Linked DNA regions of Bosea sp. 685. The protein of the gene in region 1 interacts with the protein of each later gene in a pairwise test. Links are inferred from orthologs where the notes say so. Each region holds a gene or a part of one and is shown on either strand. Other genes may lie near its edges. The genes, in order: RMR04_RS13705 and RMR04_RS01265.

Region 1 (7,708 bases):
TGCTCGCCGATGGGCCGCTTGCTCGCGGCCTCGAAGACCGTGCCAAGTCCTGATCGGGCAAGGTCGGGCTCGCTGATCAGGCGCCCGAATTCGGGCCCCTTGGTCACGCTGTAGACGACGCGGCCCTTGGCGGAGACGAGGTAGATGTCGGCATAGCCGAACTGCTTCAGGATCGCGGAGTAGGTCTCGTGGATCGCAACATGGCGCCAGGAATAACCATGCTTGTGATCCTGGCCGGTCCGCGCCGCGCGCTCGGATGAAGATAGCGAACCATCCCCTTGATAATAGGACAGAATGGCGCTCCGGTCATAAGCGCCCAACTCCATCCATTTGCCGATCTCGTCCAGCATCGTGACCGTATAGGCACTGCGCGCCTGCACCGAGAGCTCGGAGCGGATCTGCAGCCAGCGCCGCTCGATCGCCTTGGCATGGCTTTCGGCGAGAATATCAAGGCGCTCGCGCACCGCTTCGCGGGTCCATTGCTGAACGGCAAAATAGGCCGACCCTCCCACCGCGAGCGCAGCGAGGCATGCCAGGCCGAGCATGGCAGCAGGAAGCCTGAATCTCAGACTGAACAAGCGTCCTGGCCCCCGCAGCGACACCAATAATGGTCCCGGCTGAATAAACCCGTCCGCGTTAACTTTCGCTGAAGGGGCTCGCGATCAGGACAATGGCAGCCAGGATAGCGGCAGCAATGCCGCAGCCGCGGCGGCACTGCCGACGATCACCGACGTCAGGGCTATCAGGATAGATGCGACCGAGACATGGCGCCGGCCGGCAAAACTGAAATTGAGCTGCATGGGATGCTCTGGGCGAATCGAATGATGTTCGACTTACTTTGCGTGAGGGCGCCGCCGGGCCGCGGAAAGGCGAGACCGTGGCGAAACCGTGACGGCGTCCGGCGAACAGCCTCTAGGCGCGTTTGACGATTGCTTTAGGGGCGAATTCCCGCCTAAACCGCCGCATGCTCACGATCAACGACATTACCTACAGGCTCGGTGAACGGCTTCTGCTCGATCACGCCAGCGCCTCGCTTCCCGATGGTTCGCGCGTCGGCCTGGTCGGCCGCAACGGCACCGGCAAGACCACGCTCTTCCGCATCATCACCGGCGATCTTTCGCCGGAAGGCGGCAGCATCAGCCTGCCCAAGGGGCGGCGCATCGGCGGCGTCGCGCAGGAGGCGCCCGGCGGTCCGGAAACGCTGATCGAGGTCGTCCTCGCCGCCGACACGGAGCGCGCGGCCCTGATCAAGGAGTCCGAGACCGCCAAAGACCCGCATCGCATTGCCGAGATCGAAACCCGGCTTGCCGATATCAACGCCCATTCCGCGCCGGCCCGCGCCGCGACCGTGCTGCACGGCCTCGGCTTCGACGAGGCGGCGCAGCAGCGCCCCTGCTCGGATTTCTCCGGCGGCTGGCGCATGCGCGTCGCACTCGCCGCCGTGCTGTTCTCGGAGCCCGACCTGCTGCTCCTCGACGAGCCGACAAACTATCTCGATCTCGAAGGCACGCTCTGGCTTTACGATTATCTCGAGCGCTACCCGCACACCGTGCTCGTCGTCAGCCATGACCGCGAATTGCTCGACACCTGCGTCGACCACATCCTGCATCTCGACCAGGGCAAGCTGACGATCTATCGCGGCGGCTACACCTCATTTGCCAGGCAGCGCGCCGAAAAGCAGATGCAGCTTTCGAAGGCCAAGGAGAAGCAGGACGCCGAACGCAAGCATCTCCAGGCCTTCGTCGACCGCTTCAAGGCCAAGGCCTCGAAGGCGCGCCAGGCGCAGTCGCGCGTCAAGCGGCTGGAGAAGATGGAATCGATCGCAACGATCGTCGATCGCGACGTTCAGCCCTTCAGCCTGCCGGGCCCCGAGCGGCCGCTCTCGCCCCCGATGATCGTGCTGGACAACGCCAGCGCCGGTTATGGCGACCGCACCGTGCTGTCGAAGCTCAACCTGACGCTCCTGCCCGACGACCGCATCGCGCTGCTCGGCTCGAACGGCAACGGCAAGTCGACCTTCTGCAAGCTGATCGGCGGCAGGCTGCCACCGCTCTCGGGCACGATGCGGAAATCATCGAAGCTGGAGACGGCCTATTTCGCCCAGCACCAGCTCGACGAATTGCGGCTGGAGGACACGCCGGTCGCGCACTTACGTGATCTGATGCCGGACGCACCCGAAGCCAAGGTGCGCTCCAAGGCTGCGCAAATCGGCTTCCCCGCGAGCAAGGCCGAGACGCCGGTGAAGAACCTGTCCGGCGGCGAGAAGGCCCGGCTGATGCTGGGGCTCGCGGCCTTCGGCGGCCCGCATCTCTTGATCCTCGACGAGCCGACCAACCATCTCGACATCGACAGCCGCACCGCGCTGGTCAACGCGATCAACGACTATCCCGGCGCGGTCATCCTGGTCAGCCATGATCGCTTCCTGATCGAATCCTGCGCCGACCGGCTCTGGCTGGTGGGCGACGGCACGGTCAAGAACTTCGATGGCGACATGGAGGATTACCGCAGCTTCGTCCTCGGCACGGCAAAGGCAGCCAAGCGCGAGAAATCGACGGCTGAAGCAAGCTCGCCAGGCAACGCCAAGGCTGAAGAGCGCAAGGGCGCAGCGGTCAAGCGCGTCGCCCAAGGCCCACTGCGGCAGAAGCTCAACCTCGCCGAGGCGAAGATCGCCAAGCTGACCGGACTGATCGAGAAAGTCGACGGCGTGTTGGGCAACGGCTCGGCGTTCGCCCGCGATCCCGACAAGGCGCGCATCCTGTCGCGGCAGCGAGCGGAGCTCGCCGAAGCGCTGGCCGCTGCCGAAGAAGAATGGTTGGGACTGAGCGAGGAGTTGGAGAACGCCTGACCTCGAAGGGCTTGGTCACGGCTCCTTCGACAAGGGCCGCCGGATCGGCTCGGCCTCGTTTTCGGGCAGGCGGGTCAGGATGATGCGCGTCGTATAATTGCCGTGGCGCCAGCCCGCTTGCTGGCACTCAAGTCACCGACCATCGCCGTCGTAGCGCGATACGGATCGTTCAGACGCAAGGCCCGGCAAGCGATTCGGCTCGCCGGAGATGCACCCGATCAGAGAATAATCGCTTCTGCTGCCGTATCGTCAATTCCTGACGGGCTTCAGCGCCGGATCCCAATGCTCGACGATCTTGCCGTCCTTGACCCGGAACAGATCGAACCAGTAGCTGTCATAGGTCTTCAACTCATCGCCGGGCTCTGCCCGGCTGCGACGCATCACGAGCTGGACGAGATCGCCCTGCGTCACGACGGCTACGAACTCGGTCGCGATGATCGCAGTAGTGGATTTGGGGTTCGGCCAGATCTTCGAGAAGTACGCGTTGAACCCAGCCAACCCACTCGCCACATTGGGATTGTGCTGGATGTAGTCGTCGGCGAGATAGTCCTTCGCCCTGGTCCAGTCCTGCGCGTCGAAGACCTTGGACCAGAAGTCGAGGACGAGCGCCTTATTGGCGGCTTCGGCTTGCGACAATTGCGAGACCGTCTGCGCCAAAGCGGTCCGCGGCATGGTCGAAAGCAGGGCAAGGCCCGTCATGGCGACGGCTGCAAGACGAAGGATCGATGACCGCCGCATATCCTGGTTCCTGCTCCCGATGCGGGAATACGCCGAAGAGGTCAGCCCTGCCCGGGCTTCACGATCCGGCTCAGCCGGTTGTCGGTGAACATATAGATCTCGCGGCCGCCGGGCTCGGAATAGAGCACCTGTACCTCGCGCTGGCCCTTGCCGCTGTCGCCGATCAGCACATCGGTCGGGCGTGCGCCCTTAAGCTTGACCAGCTCGCATTCGGTGATGCCTTCCGCGATCTGCGGCGGCAAGGGGCGCGTCGAGGGATCGAGCGAGACATCGGCGCTGCATTCGCCGTCTGCGGTCAATTGCGCTTCCTGAGTCGAGACGCGTGCCGTGGCGCTGCTCGTTGTCGCGGTGGTGCGCCCGCCATTGGACTCCGAGGTGAAGGCGAACCCGCCCATATCGACGGAACATCCGCCCAGAGCGGCGGCGCAAACGAGCAGGACAGGCAATTTCACGCTTTTTTCTCCCAGCGGCCGGCCTCGTCCTGCTGCCAGTAGCTGGCGCTGGCGCCTGAGGCCCGAACCGACTTCCAATCCTCGCGCGCCGCTGCCAGCGCGTCGGGATCGTCACCATCGAAAATCAACACGACGCGCTCGTAGTCCTGCAATGCGTCGGGAATGCGGACACCCTCCGCACAGATACGAACCTGCGCCGCGTTGGGGTTATGCGCCTTCGTCGTCAGCACGATCGGATTCGCCGCCGCATCGGCCTCGGCTGCCGTGACGTGAGGCAGGAAGCTCTCGTCGGAATAGGTCCAGAGATGATCGTCGAGCGCGCTGAGACGCTCCGGGCTGGATAACTCGACCACGACCTTCTGCCCGCGCGAAACCGCCCGATCGAGAATCGTCGGCAGGACCTGTTCGAGCGGGCGCGATTGCAGATGGAAGAACAGGATTTCCGGCATGAAAGCCCTTCTTTCCAAAATATTGCGGACATGATCTCCGGAATCGAATCAGCCTTCGTAATGCTCAGCCACCAGACGGTCGAGCAGGCGCACGCCCCAGCCCGAGCCCCAAGAGCGATTGGTCTCGGTATTGGGCGAACTCATGCCCGTGCCGGCAATGTCGAGATGCACCCAGGGGGTGTCGTTGACATGGCGCTGCAGGAACTGAGCGGCGGTGATCGAGCCGCCATAGCGCCCGGCCGAGTTCTTCATGTCGGCGAATTTCGAATCGATCATCTTGTCATAGGCCGGGCCCAGCGGCATGCGCCAGACCGCCTCGCCGGTCGCCTTTCCGGCGGTGCTCAGCCGCTCCGACAGCTCGTCATTATTGGAGAACAGGCCGGCGTGTTCCTGCGCCAGGGCAACCAGGATCGCGCCGGTCAGCGTCGCGAGATTGATCATGAATTTCGGCTTGAACTGGTCTTGCGTGTACCAGAGCACATCGGCCAGCACGAGGCGGCCTTCCGCATCGGTGTTGATGATCTCGATGGTCTGGCCCGAGAGCGAGGTGACGATGTCGCCGGGGCGCTGGGCATTGCCGTCAGGCATGTTCTCGACGAGGCCGATCACGCCGATGGCGTTGACCTTGGCTTTGCGGGCGGCGAGCGCATGCATCAGCCCGGTGACGCAGGCCGCGCCCGCCATGTCGCCCTTCATGTCCTCCATGCTGGCGCCGGGCTTGAGTGAGATGCCGCCAGTGTCGAAGGTTACGCCCTTGCCGATGAAGGCGACAGGCTGGACGCCGGACTTCGCGCCATTCCAGCGCATCACCACGACGCGACTTTCGCGGCGCGAGCCCTGGCCGACGGCGAGAAGGGCGCGCATGCCGATCTTCTTCAACTGCTTCTCGTCGAGGACCTCGACCTCGACGCCGAGTTTCTCGAGCTTGGCGGCGCGATCGGCGAACTCTTCGGGGTAGAGAACATTGGGCGGCTCGTTGACGAGGTCGCGCGCCAGTTCGACGCCGCCTGCGATCGCCTCGCGCGCCTTCAAGGCTTTCTTGAGCGCAGCAGGGTCAGACGCCCGTAGCGTCACCGTAAGCGGCTCGGCTTCGTCCTTGTCCTTTGTCTTGGTCTTGTAGCGATCGAAGGCATAAGCGCGCAGCCGCATCCCAAGCGCGATGTCCGCGGCCTGGTCGGCCGTCGGCTCACCCTCCGGCAGGACCAGAATCACATCAGCGCTGCGGCCATGACCCAGGCGCCCGGCGATGGCGCCGCCAAGCTTGGCGAAATCGAGCTTGCCGCGCTCTGCTTCCGGGCCGACACCGATGGCGATCAGGCGCTCGTAGCCGGCGCCGTCAGGGGCCAGCAATGTCAGCCCCGACAGCGCCTTGCCTTTGAAGCGCTCGGCCGCGGCAGCGCGCGCGAGCAGGCTGTGGGCGCCTTCGCCGAGCCATTCCTCGGCCGCCTTCGGCGGCGTCAGCGCATCCGATACCAGAATCACGAGATCCTGACCGGAGATTGCGTTCAGGGCTTTGACCTCGAGCTTCAGGCGCTGCGACATGACGGGCTCACGATTTAGGGATTGGGGCGTCGGGAAGGGCGAAACGAGACGAACACAAACGATTCCCGTTTGCGCCTTGATTGCGCCTATACCATAGGGTGAGTTCGTCGAACCGTCCAAGGGAGCGCTTGCCTCCCAGCCTCGCATCGGAATCAGAAGCTTGTTCCTTAAGCGCCTCGACCGCTACATCCTGAAGATCGCGACGGTCGCGGCCATCGTCCTACTTGTCGGGCTGACGAGCGTGATCTGGGTCACGCAGGCCCTGCGCGAGGTCGATCTGATCACCGGCAAGGGCCAGACGGTCCTGATCTTCTTCACCGTCACGCTGCTTTCGCTGCCGGCGCTGGTCGCAGGCATCGCGCCGGTCGCGCTGTTCATGGCGACGCTCTACACGCTGAACCGGTTGAACAGCGATTCCGAATTGATTGTGATGAACGCGGCCGGCGTCGCGCCCCATCGCCTGACGCGGCCCTTCATCGTCCTGACGATCGCGACATCCCTGATCGTCTGCTGGATGACGCTGTCGGTGATGCCGGCGGGATTTCGCATGCTGCGCGACCTGATCACGCTGATCCGCGCCGATTTCGTCGCGAACGTGGTCAAGGAGGGCCAGTTCGTCTCGCTCGATTCGGGCGTGACCTTCCATTACCGCGAGAAATCGGGCGACGCGCTTGTCGGCATCTTCATGCAGGACAGGCGCGATCCGAAGCAGCCTTCGATCTATATCGCTGAGCGCGGACGCACCGTCGACGTCGACGGCAACAGCTTCCTGATGCTGGAAAAGGGCACGATCCAGCGCGAGAATCGCCAGGACACGACCTCGATCATCTCGTTTCAGCGCTATGCGCTCAACCTGTCGGCCCTGTCGGGCGATCCGACGGGAGGCTCCGGCGAAGGCGATGGCGACAAGGTCACCTACAAACCGCGGGAGCGCTCGACCTGGGCGCTGCTGAACCAGGACCCCAATGAGAGCTATTACAAGCTCCAGGAGGGGCGTTTCCGCGCCGAACTGCACAACAGGCTGTCGGCGCCGCTCTATCCGATCGCCTTCATGCTGATCGCGTTCGCGGCGATCGGCGAGGCCCGCACCACGCGTCAGGGCCGCGCGGTCGCGCTCCAATCCGCCATCCTCATCGTCAGCGCGACGCGCATCGGCGCTTACGCCGCCTGGACAGCGAGCGTCAGATCAAGCTTCGCGGTCTGGTTGCTCTATATCCTGCCGCTGGCCGCCATCATCATTTCGGTCTCGTTGATCGTCTTCGGCCAAAGGCTGCGGCCTTTCCTGGGACGCCTCACGGCGCCCTTGTTCGCGCCGTTCAACCTGCTCGCAGCAAGGCTTCGGCGCGCCTAATGCTTCTGATCTCGACCTTTGGCCGCTATCTGACAAAGCGGTTCGCACGCGCCATCCTCGGCGTCTTCAGCACGTTCTTCTTCCTGATCGGAACGCTCGACTTCGTCGAGCTGATGCGGCGCGCGGGCGATTCGCCCATCGCCACGACACCGCTGATCATCCAGCTCGCGCTCTACCGCGCACCGGCGGTCGCCGAACAGATTTTTCCGTTCGCGGCACTGTTTGGCGGCATGTTTGCGCTGCTGACGCTGAGCCGGAAGCTCGAACTCGTCGTCGCGCGCTCCGTCGGCGTCTCGGCCTGGCAATTCCTGCAGCCCGCGGCTCTCGTGGC
Region 2 (8,246 bases), 2.5 Mb from region 1 along the record:
GATCGGGCCGAACTGCCCTGGCGTCGTCACGGCGGGCGAAAGCAAGATCGGCATCATGCCGGCCAACATCTTCAAGCCGGGTTCGGTCGGCATCGTCTCGCGCTCGGGCACGCTGACCTATGAGGCGGTGTTCCAGACCACCCGCGAGGGCCTGGGCCAGACCACGGCCGTCGGCATCGGCGGCGACCCGGTCAAGGGCACCGAGTTCATCGACATGCTGGAGATGTTCCTGGCCGACGAGAAGACGACCTCGATCGTGATGATCGGCGAGATCGGCGGCTCGGCGGAAGAGGACGCGGCGCAGTTCATCAAGGACGAAGCCAAGCGCGGCCGAGCTAAGCCGATGGTCGGCTTCATCGCCGGTCGCACGGCGCCTCCGGGACGTCGCATGGGCCATGCCGGCGCGATCATCTCAGGCGGCAAGGGCGGCGCGGAAGACAAGATCGCGGCCATGGAAGCGGCCGGCATCCGGGTCTCGCCCTCGCCGGCGCGCCTTGGAAAGACCTTGGTCGACGTGTTGAAGGGCTGATCCGGACGGCGCGTCATGGTCGGGCTTGTCCCGACCATCTCGTGACCAACGGAACTCCCCGAGAGATGGTCGGCTCGAGGCCGGCCATGACGGCGAAATGAAGAGATGCTCGGGTCAAGCCCGAGCATGACGAAGCGGTAGGCAGGAAAAGGCAGGACAGACCATGGCTCGCCAGGACATCAACGAGGCTCTCGCCCAGACGGGTTTCCTCTATGGCGGCAACGCGGCCTATATCGAGGATCTCTACGCCCGCTATCAGGCCGATCCGAAATCGGTCGACGAGCAGTGGCAGGGTTTCTTCGCCGGGCTGAAGGATGAAGGCTCGGCCATCATCCAGAACGCCAAGGGCGCGTCCTGGACCAAGCCGAACTGGCCGGTCCATGCCAATGGCGAGCTGGTCTCGGCGCTCGACGGCAACTGGGCCGTGGTCGAGAAGGTCGTCTCCGACAAGCTCGGCGCCAAGGCCAAGGCCGCCGGCGCCGCCTTGAGCGCGTCTGACGTGCAGCAGGCGACGCGCGATTCCGTGCGCGCCATCATGCTGATCCGTGCCTACCGCATGCGCGGCCATCTCCACGCCAAGCTCGATCCGCTTGGCATCGAGCAGGCCCGCGATCCCGAGGAGTTCTCGCCGGCCGCCTTTGGTTTCACCGAGGCTGATCTCGACCGCAAGATCTTCATCGATAACGTGCTCGGCATGGAGTTCGCCACGATCCGCGAGATGACCGCGATCCTGCAGCGGACCTATTGCAGCACGGTCGGCATCGAGTTCATGCATATCTCCGATCCGGAGCAGAAGGCATGGCTGCAGGAGCGGATCGAGGGCCCCGACAAGGAGATCGCCTTCACCCGCGAGGGCAAGAAGGCGATCCTGAACAAGCTCGTCGAGGCCGAGGGCTTCGAGAAGTTCATCGACCTGAAATACACCGGCACCAAGCGTTTCGGCCTCGATGGGGCTGAATCGCTGATCCCGGCGCTGGAGCAGATCATCAAGCGCGGCGGCGCGCTCGGCGTGCGTGACATCGTCTTCGGCATGTCCCATCGCGGCCGCCTCAACGTGCTGACCCAGGTCCTGGGCAAGCCGCATCGCGCGCTCTTCCACGAGTTCAAGGGCGGCTCCTTCGCGCCTGACGACGTCGAGGGTTCGGGCGACGTCAAGTACCATCTCGGCGCCTCCAGCGACCGCGAGTTCGACGGCAACAATGTCCACGTCTCGCTGACCGCCAATCCGTCGCATCTGGAGATCGTCGACCCCGTCGTGCTCGGCAAGGTCCGCGCCAAGCAGGACCAGTTCGGCGATGTCGTCGAGCGCTCGAAGGTGCTGCCGCTCCTGCTGCATGGCGATGCCGCCTTCGCCGGCCAGGGCGTGGTGGCGGAATGCCTGGGCCTGTCCGGTCTGAAGGGCCATCGCACCGGCGGCTCCGTGCATTTCATCGTCAACAACCAGATCGGTTTCACGACCTATCCGCGCTATTCGCGCTCCTCGCCCTATCCGTCCGATGTGGCGAAGATGGTCGAGGCTCCGGTCTTCCATGTGAATGGCGACGATCCCGAAGCCGTCGTCTTCGCCGCCAAGATCGCGATCGAGTTCCGGCAGAAATTCCACAAGCCGGTCGTGGTCGACATGTTCTGCTATCGCCGCTTCGGCCATAATGAGGGCGACGAGCCGGGCTTCACCCAGCCGCTGATGTACCGCAAGATCCGCGGCCACAAGACGACGCTTGAGCTCTACTCCGCCAAGCTCGAGGCCGAGGGCGTGATCCAACCCGGTGAGGTCGACGAGGCGCGCGCTGCCTGGAAGGCCAAGCTCGAGATCGAGTTCGATGCGGGCCAGGCCTTCAAGCCGAACAAGGCCGACTGGCTCGATGGCCGCTGGGCCGGCATGAAGGCGATCCGCGCCGACGAGGACGATCCGCGTCGCGGCGCGACCGGCGTTCCCGCCGCCGTGCTCAAGGAGATCACCGAGAAGGTCACGGCGACTCCGCCCGGCTTCAACGTCCACAAGACGATCCAGCGCTTCCTCGACAACCGCCGCAAGGCGGTCGAGACCGGGCAGGGTATCGATTGGGCGACGGCGGAGGCGCTGGCCTTCGGCTCGCTGCTGCTCGACGGCAATCCGGTCCGGCTCTCGGGCCAGGATTGCGAGCGCGGCACCTTCAGCCAACGCCATTCCGTGCTGATCGACCAGGAGACCGAGGGTCGTCACACCTCGCTGAACCACATCCGCGAGGGTCAGTCGCGCTACGAGGTCATCAACTCGATGCTCTCGGAAGAGGCGGTGCTCGGCTTCGAATACGGCTACACGCTGTCGGAGCCGAATGCGCTGACCTGCTGGGAAGCGCAGTTCGGCGACTTCGCCAATGGCGCGCAGGTGCTGTTCGACCAGTTCATCTCGTCGGGCGAGCGCAAATGGCTGCGCATGTCGGGCCTCGTCTGCCTGCTGCCGCATGGCTATGAGGGCCAGGGGCCTGAGCATTCCTCGGCCCGCCTGGAGCGCTTCCTGCAGATGTGCGCGGAAGACAACATGCAGGTGGCGAACTGCTCGACGCCGGCGAGCTATTTCCACATCCTGCGCCGCCAGCTGAAGCGCGATTTCCGCAAGCCGCTGATCCTGATGACGCCGAAGTCGCTGCTGCGCCACAAGCGCTGCGTCTCCGACCTCGCCGAGCTCGCCGAGGGCTCGACCTTCCATCGCGTGCTGCATGACGATGCCGAGCGCGGCCGCTCGACCACCAAGCTGGTCAAGGACGCCAAGATCCGCCGCGTCGTGCTGTGCTCGGGCAAGGTCTATTTCGACCTGCTGGAGGAGCGCGAGAAGCGCGGTATCGAGGACGTCTATCTGATGCGCGTCGAGCAGCTCTATCCGTTCCCGCTGAAGTCGCTGGCGCAGGAGCTGGCGCGCTTCAAGGGCGCCGACGTGGTCTGGTGCCAGGAGGAGCCGAAGAACATGGGCTCCTGGACCTTCGTCGAGCCCTATCTCGAATGGGTGCTGGGCCATGCCGGGGTGAAGTCGAAGCGGCCGCGTTATGTCGGGCGCCCGGCTTCGGCGGCAACCGCGACCGGCCTGATGTCCAAGCACCTCGCACAGCTCAACGCGTTCCTGGACGAAGCCTTCGCGGCCTGACACCAGTAGCGCCCATCACGACACGCCAGACAAAGACACCAACAGAGGCCTGACATGGCGACCGAAATCCGCGTACCCACCCTCGGCGAATCCGTTTCCGAGGCCACGATCGGCAAGTGGTTCAAGAAGCCTGGCGACGCAGTGAAGGCCGACGAGCCTTTGGTCGAGCTGGAGACCGACAAGGTCACGCTCGAGGTCAACGCGCCGGCGGCCGGCGTGCTCGGCGAGATCGTCGCCAAGGAAGGCGACACGGTCGGCGTCAGCGCGCTGCTCGGCATGATCACGGCTGGCGACGGCAAGGCCGCCGCTCCGGCTCCTGCCGCGGCTGCTCCTGCTGCCGAGGCGTCCAAGCCTGCCGCCGCTGCTGCGCCTGTCGCCGCGACGAAGGCCGCCGATTCAGGCCCTGCCGTCAGCCGTCTCGCGGCCGAGAGCGGTGTCGACCCGGCGAATGTCGCAGCGACCGGCAAGGATGGCCGCGTCACCAAGGGCGACATGCTGGCGGCGATCGCAGCGGGGTCCGCGGCGCCGGCTCCTGCGCCTGCCGCCCCGGCTGCGCCGATCCAGCTTCGCGCCCCGTCGGCTCCCGACGATGCTTCGCGCGAAGAGCGCGTCAAGATGACCAAGCTACGCCAGACCATCGCGCGCCGCCTCAAGGAAGCTCAGTCGACGGCGGCGATGCTGACCACCTTCAACGAGGTGGACATGTCGGCGGTGATGGCGCTGCGCAACCAGTACAAGGACGTGTTTGAGAAGAAGCATGGCGTGAAGCTCGGCTTCATGGGCTTCTTCGTGAAGGCCTGCGTGCAGGCGCTGAAGGAGATCCCCTCCGTCAATGCCGAGATCGACGGCACCGACATCGTCTACAAGAACTATTACCACATCGCGGTCGCGGTCGGCACCGATAAGGGCCTGGTCGTGCCGGTGGTGCGCGACGCCGACCAGCTCTCGATCGCGGGTGTCGAGAAGGCGATCGGCGTGCTCGGCAAGAAGGCGCGCGACGGCGCCCTCAAGATCGAGGACATGCAGGGCGGCACCTTCACCATCTCGAATGGCGGCGTCTACGGCTCGCTGATGTCGACGCCGATTCTGAACGCGCCGCAATCGGCGATCCTGGGCATGCACAAGATCCAGGAGCGCCCGATGGTCGTCGGCGGCCAGATCGTGGCGCGCCCGATGATGTATCTGGCGGTCTCCTACGACCACCGCATCATCGACGGCAAGGAGGCTGTGACCTTCCTCGTCCGCATCAAGGAAGCGCTGGAGGATCCGGCGCGTCTCGTGCTGGATCTCTGAGGACCTTTGCCATGCGGGATGGCGCAGCGATGGCGATCCTGATCGTCGCGAGCGTCATTCTGCTGCTGCTTTATCTCGCCGTGCAGGTGAGGTCCGTTACCCGCGAACGGGGCTCGGCCTGGAACACCGGGGCGCGCGACGAGGGCAGTCAGCCCATCGGGGTTTTCGCGGGGCGGGCCGACCGGGCCTTCCGCAATTATCTCGAAACATTCCCCGCCTTCGGGCTTCTGGCGCTGCTGCTGATCGTCTTGCAGCGCGCGGATGGAATTGGCGTCGCCGGCGCGTTGCTCTGGCTGGCGGCACGCGTGATCTACCTGCCTCTCTACCTCGCCGGCGTGCCCTATCTACGCACCGCGGTCTGGATCGCATCCATCGTCGGACTCCTGCTGATGGCGGTCCGTGCGGTCAGCTGAACTGGAAGGAGACGTTCATGTCCTCCGTCACGGATAGGCTCGCGCGCTGCGCGCCGCTGCTCCTTTCCCGATCCCTCGCCTGAATCCATCGAGAGAAATTAAATGTCCTACGATCTCGTCGTCATCGGAACCGGCCCCGGCGGCTATGTCGCAGCCATTCGCGCCGCCCAGCTCGGCCTCAAGGTCGCCGTGGTGGAGAAGCGCAAGACCCATGGCGGCACCTGTCTGAATGTCGGCTGCATCCCCTCCAAGGCGCTGCTGCATGCCTCCGAGATGTTCGAGGAGGCGAGCCACACCTTCCCGAGCCTCGGCGTCGTCGTCGGCACGCCCAAGCTCGATCTCAAGCAGATGCTGGTCCACAAGCAGGAGACGGTCGACGCCAACGTCAACGGCGTCGCCTTCCTTCTGAAGAAGAACAAGATCGAGCCCTTCCACGGCACGGCCTCGATCCCGGCGGCCGGCAAGGTCGTCGTCACCGCCGAGGACGGCAAGACGCAGGAACTCGAGACCAAGGCCATCGTCATCGCGACAGGCTCGGAATCCACCAACCTGCCGGGCGTGAGCGTCGATGAGAAGGCCGTCGTGACCTCGACCGGCGCGCTTGAGCTGACCGCGGTTCCCAAGGAATTGGTCGTGGTCGGTGCCGGCGTGATCGGGCTCGAGATTGGCTCGGTCTGGAGCCGTCTCGGCGCCAAGGTCACCGTGGTCGAGTATCTCGACCGCATCCTGCCCGGCATGGATGGCGAGATCGCCAAGCAGTTCCAGCGCATCCTGGAGAAGCAGGGCTTCACCTTCCAGCTCAGCGCCAAGGTCACCAAGGTCGAGACGGCCAAGAAGGGTGCGACCGTCACGGTCGAGCCCGCGGCGGGCGGCGAGGCCAAGACACTTTCGGCCGATATCGTGCTGGTCGCGATCGGCCGCCGCCCGAACACCGACGGGCTCGGCCTGGAAGCGGCCGGCGTCGCGACCGAGCGTGGCCGCGTCATCATCGACGATCATTTCAAGACCAATGTCGCCGGCATCTACGCCATCGGCGACGTGGTGCGCGGCCCGATGCTCGCCCATAAGGCCGAGGATGAGGGCATGGCGGTTGCCGAGATCATTGCCGGCAAGGCCGGCCATGTGAATTACGATGCCATTCCCGGCATCGTCTACACGGCTCCCGAGGTCGCCGCGATCGGCAAGACCGAGGAAGAGCTCAAGGCCGCGGGCGTCGCCTACAAGGTCGGCAAGTTCCCCTTCACGGCCAATGGCCGGGCGCGCGCCATGCGCCATACCGAGGGTTTCGTGAAGTTCCTGGCGGATGCCGCGACCGACCGCGTGCTCGGCTGCCACATCATCGGCCCCCATGCCGGCGACCTGATCGCCGAGGTCACGGTGCTGATGGAGTTCGGCGGCTCGGCCGAGGACCTCGCCCGCACCTGCCATGCGCATCCGACGCTGGCCGAGGCGGTCAAGGAAGCCGCCCTCGCCGTGGACAAGCGTCAGATCCATATGTGAGGGGCGGTGGTCATTCGCTTCCGGCCCTGTTTGGTGTAAAATATGGGCATGAACCGTGATCGAGCCACCGCCGAATTGGTCTGCCGTGCCAAAACCTTGCGCGATCGTGGCGCACAGGCTGCGTTCGTCTATGGCTCGACTGCTCGCAACGAGGCGAGAGACGACAGCGACATCGATATTTTCATCGACATCGAGCCCGGCCGGAAATTCTCTCTGCTCGATCTCGTGGGAATGCAGCGCTTTCTTACGGAGGAACTCGGCGTTGCCGTCGATCTGACGACGCGATCGAGCCTGCATCCCAAGCTCCGGGCGCAGATCGAACGGGAAGCGATCCGAGTCTTCTGATGGCGCGTCGAAGCGACGTCGTCATCGAGGAGATTCTCGACGCAATCATGCTCATTGAGCAGGAGCTTGTCGGCCATACCCAAGCATCCTTTGCGACAGCGCTCTTTCTGCAGCGGGGAACGGAGCGGTCGCTCGAGATCATTTCCGAAGCCGTGCGCCATCTTCCGGACGCACTGCTTGAAATGCGACCGGAGATTGCTTGGAGTGACGTCCGCTCGATCGGTAACAGGATCAGGCATGAGTATTGGCGCGTCGACCCGGCGCTGATCTGGTCAATTGTTATGGACGACCTGCCCGCTCTACGCGCCGCGGTCGAGGATCTGCTCCGGCGCTCGCGCGCCTGAGACTTATCCCCGCCTTGCCCTGAACGCCGTCAGCGTGTTGCGCAGCAGGCAGGCGATCGTCATCGGGCCGACACCGCCGGGCACCGGGGTGATCGCGCCGGCGACGCTGATCGCTTCGGCGAAATCGACATCGCCGACCAGCTTGCCGTCGGGCGTGCGGTTGATGCCGACATCGATCACGGTCGCGCCGGGCTTGATCCAGTCGCCCCTGACGAAATGCGGCCGGCCGACCGCGGCCACCACGATATCGGCGCGGCGCACCACGGCGGCGAGGTCGCGCGTGCGGGAATGGGCGATCGTCACCGTGCAATCGGCCTGCAGCAGCAATTGCGCCACGGGGCGGCCGACGAGCTCGGAACGGCCGATCACGACGGCCTCCAGCCCCGCAAGCGTCGGCAGCACCTGCCGCAGCAGCAGCATGCAGCCGAGCGGCGTGCAGGGCACGAGGCCGTTCTTGCCGCCGGCGAGCTTGCCGGCATTGATTGGGTGCAGGCCGTCGACATCCTTGGCGGGGTCGATGGCATCGATGATCGTGCCGGTGTCGATATGCTTGGGCAGCGGCAATTGCACCAGGATGCCGTCGACCGCATCGTCGGCGTTCAGGCTGGCGATCTTGGCCAGGAGTTCGGCTTCGCTGGTCTCCGTGGGCAGGCGATGTGCGACCGAGTTCATGCCGATCTCGGCGGCGAGCTTTTCCTTCG

The links.
Region 2: the proteins of RMR04_RS13705 (region 1) and RMR04_RS01265 interact in binary tests that used the Escherichia coli proteins (3 or more experiments, as listed by UniProt). The link is inferred for Bosea sp. 685 from one-to-one orthologs.

Annotation. Positions count from the first base shown.
Region 1 is NZ_CP134779.1:2,582,788-2,590,495, reverse strand. What follows is about bases 477-3,404. They hold RMR04_RS13705 (ABC-F family ATP-binding cassette domain-containing protein), read left to right. Parts: upstream 477-964; coding sequence 965-2,845; downstream 2,846-3,404. Other genes in these bases: RMR04_RS13700 (nuclear transport factor 2 family protein), read right to left, coding at 3,095-3,404; RMR04_RS13710 (hypothetical protein), read right to left, coding at 663-800; RMR04_RS13715 (methyl-accepting chemotaxis protein), read right to left, coding at 477-545. Also shown: more of RMR04_RS13715, read right to left, coding at 1-476; more of RMR04_RS13700, read right to left, coding at 3,405-3,583; RMR04_RS13695 (hypothetical protein), read right to left, coding at 3,625-4,035; RMR04_RS13690 (DNA polymerase III subunit chi), read right to left, coding at 4,032-4,484; RMR04_RS13685 (leucyl aminopeptidase), read right to left, coding at 4,533-6,026; LPS export ABC transporter permease LptF, read left to right, coding at 6,187-7,377; LPS export ABC transporter permease LptG, read left to right, coding at 7,377-7,708. UniProt on the Escherichia coli protein: Genetic data indicate it may be involved in ribosome assembly or function.
Region 2 is NZ_CP134779.1:46,921-55,166, forward strand. What follows is about bases 385-3,850. They hold RMR04_RS01265 (2-oxoglutarate dehydrogenase E1 component), read left to right. Parts: upstream 385-692; coding sequence 693-3,650; downstream 3,651-3,850. Other genes in these bases: sucD (succinate--CoA ligase subunit alpha), read left to right, coding at 385-529; odhB (2-oxoglutarate dehydrogenase complex dihydrolipoyllysine-residue succinyltransferase), read left to right, coding at 3,705-3,850. Also shown: more of sucD, read left to right, coding at 1-384; more of odhB, read left to right, coding at 3,851-4,943; RMR04_RS01275 (MAPEG family protein), read left to right, coding at 4,973-5,356; lpdA (dihydrolipoyl dehydrogenase), read left to right, coding at 5,459-6,856; RMR04_RS01285 (nucleotidyltransferase family protein), read left to right, coding at 6,905-7,201; RMR04_RS01290 (HepT-like ribonuclease domain-containing protein), read left to right, coding at 7,201-7,545; bifunctional methylenetetrahydrofolate dehydrogenase/methenyltetrahydrofolate cyclohydrolase FolD, read right to left, coding at 7,549-8,246. UniProt on the Escherichia coli protein: E1 component of the 2-oxoglutarate dehydrogenase (OGDH) complex which catalyzes the decarboxylation of 2-oxoglutarate, the first step in the conversion of 2-oxoglutarate to succinyl-CoA and CO(2).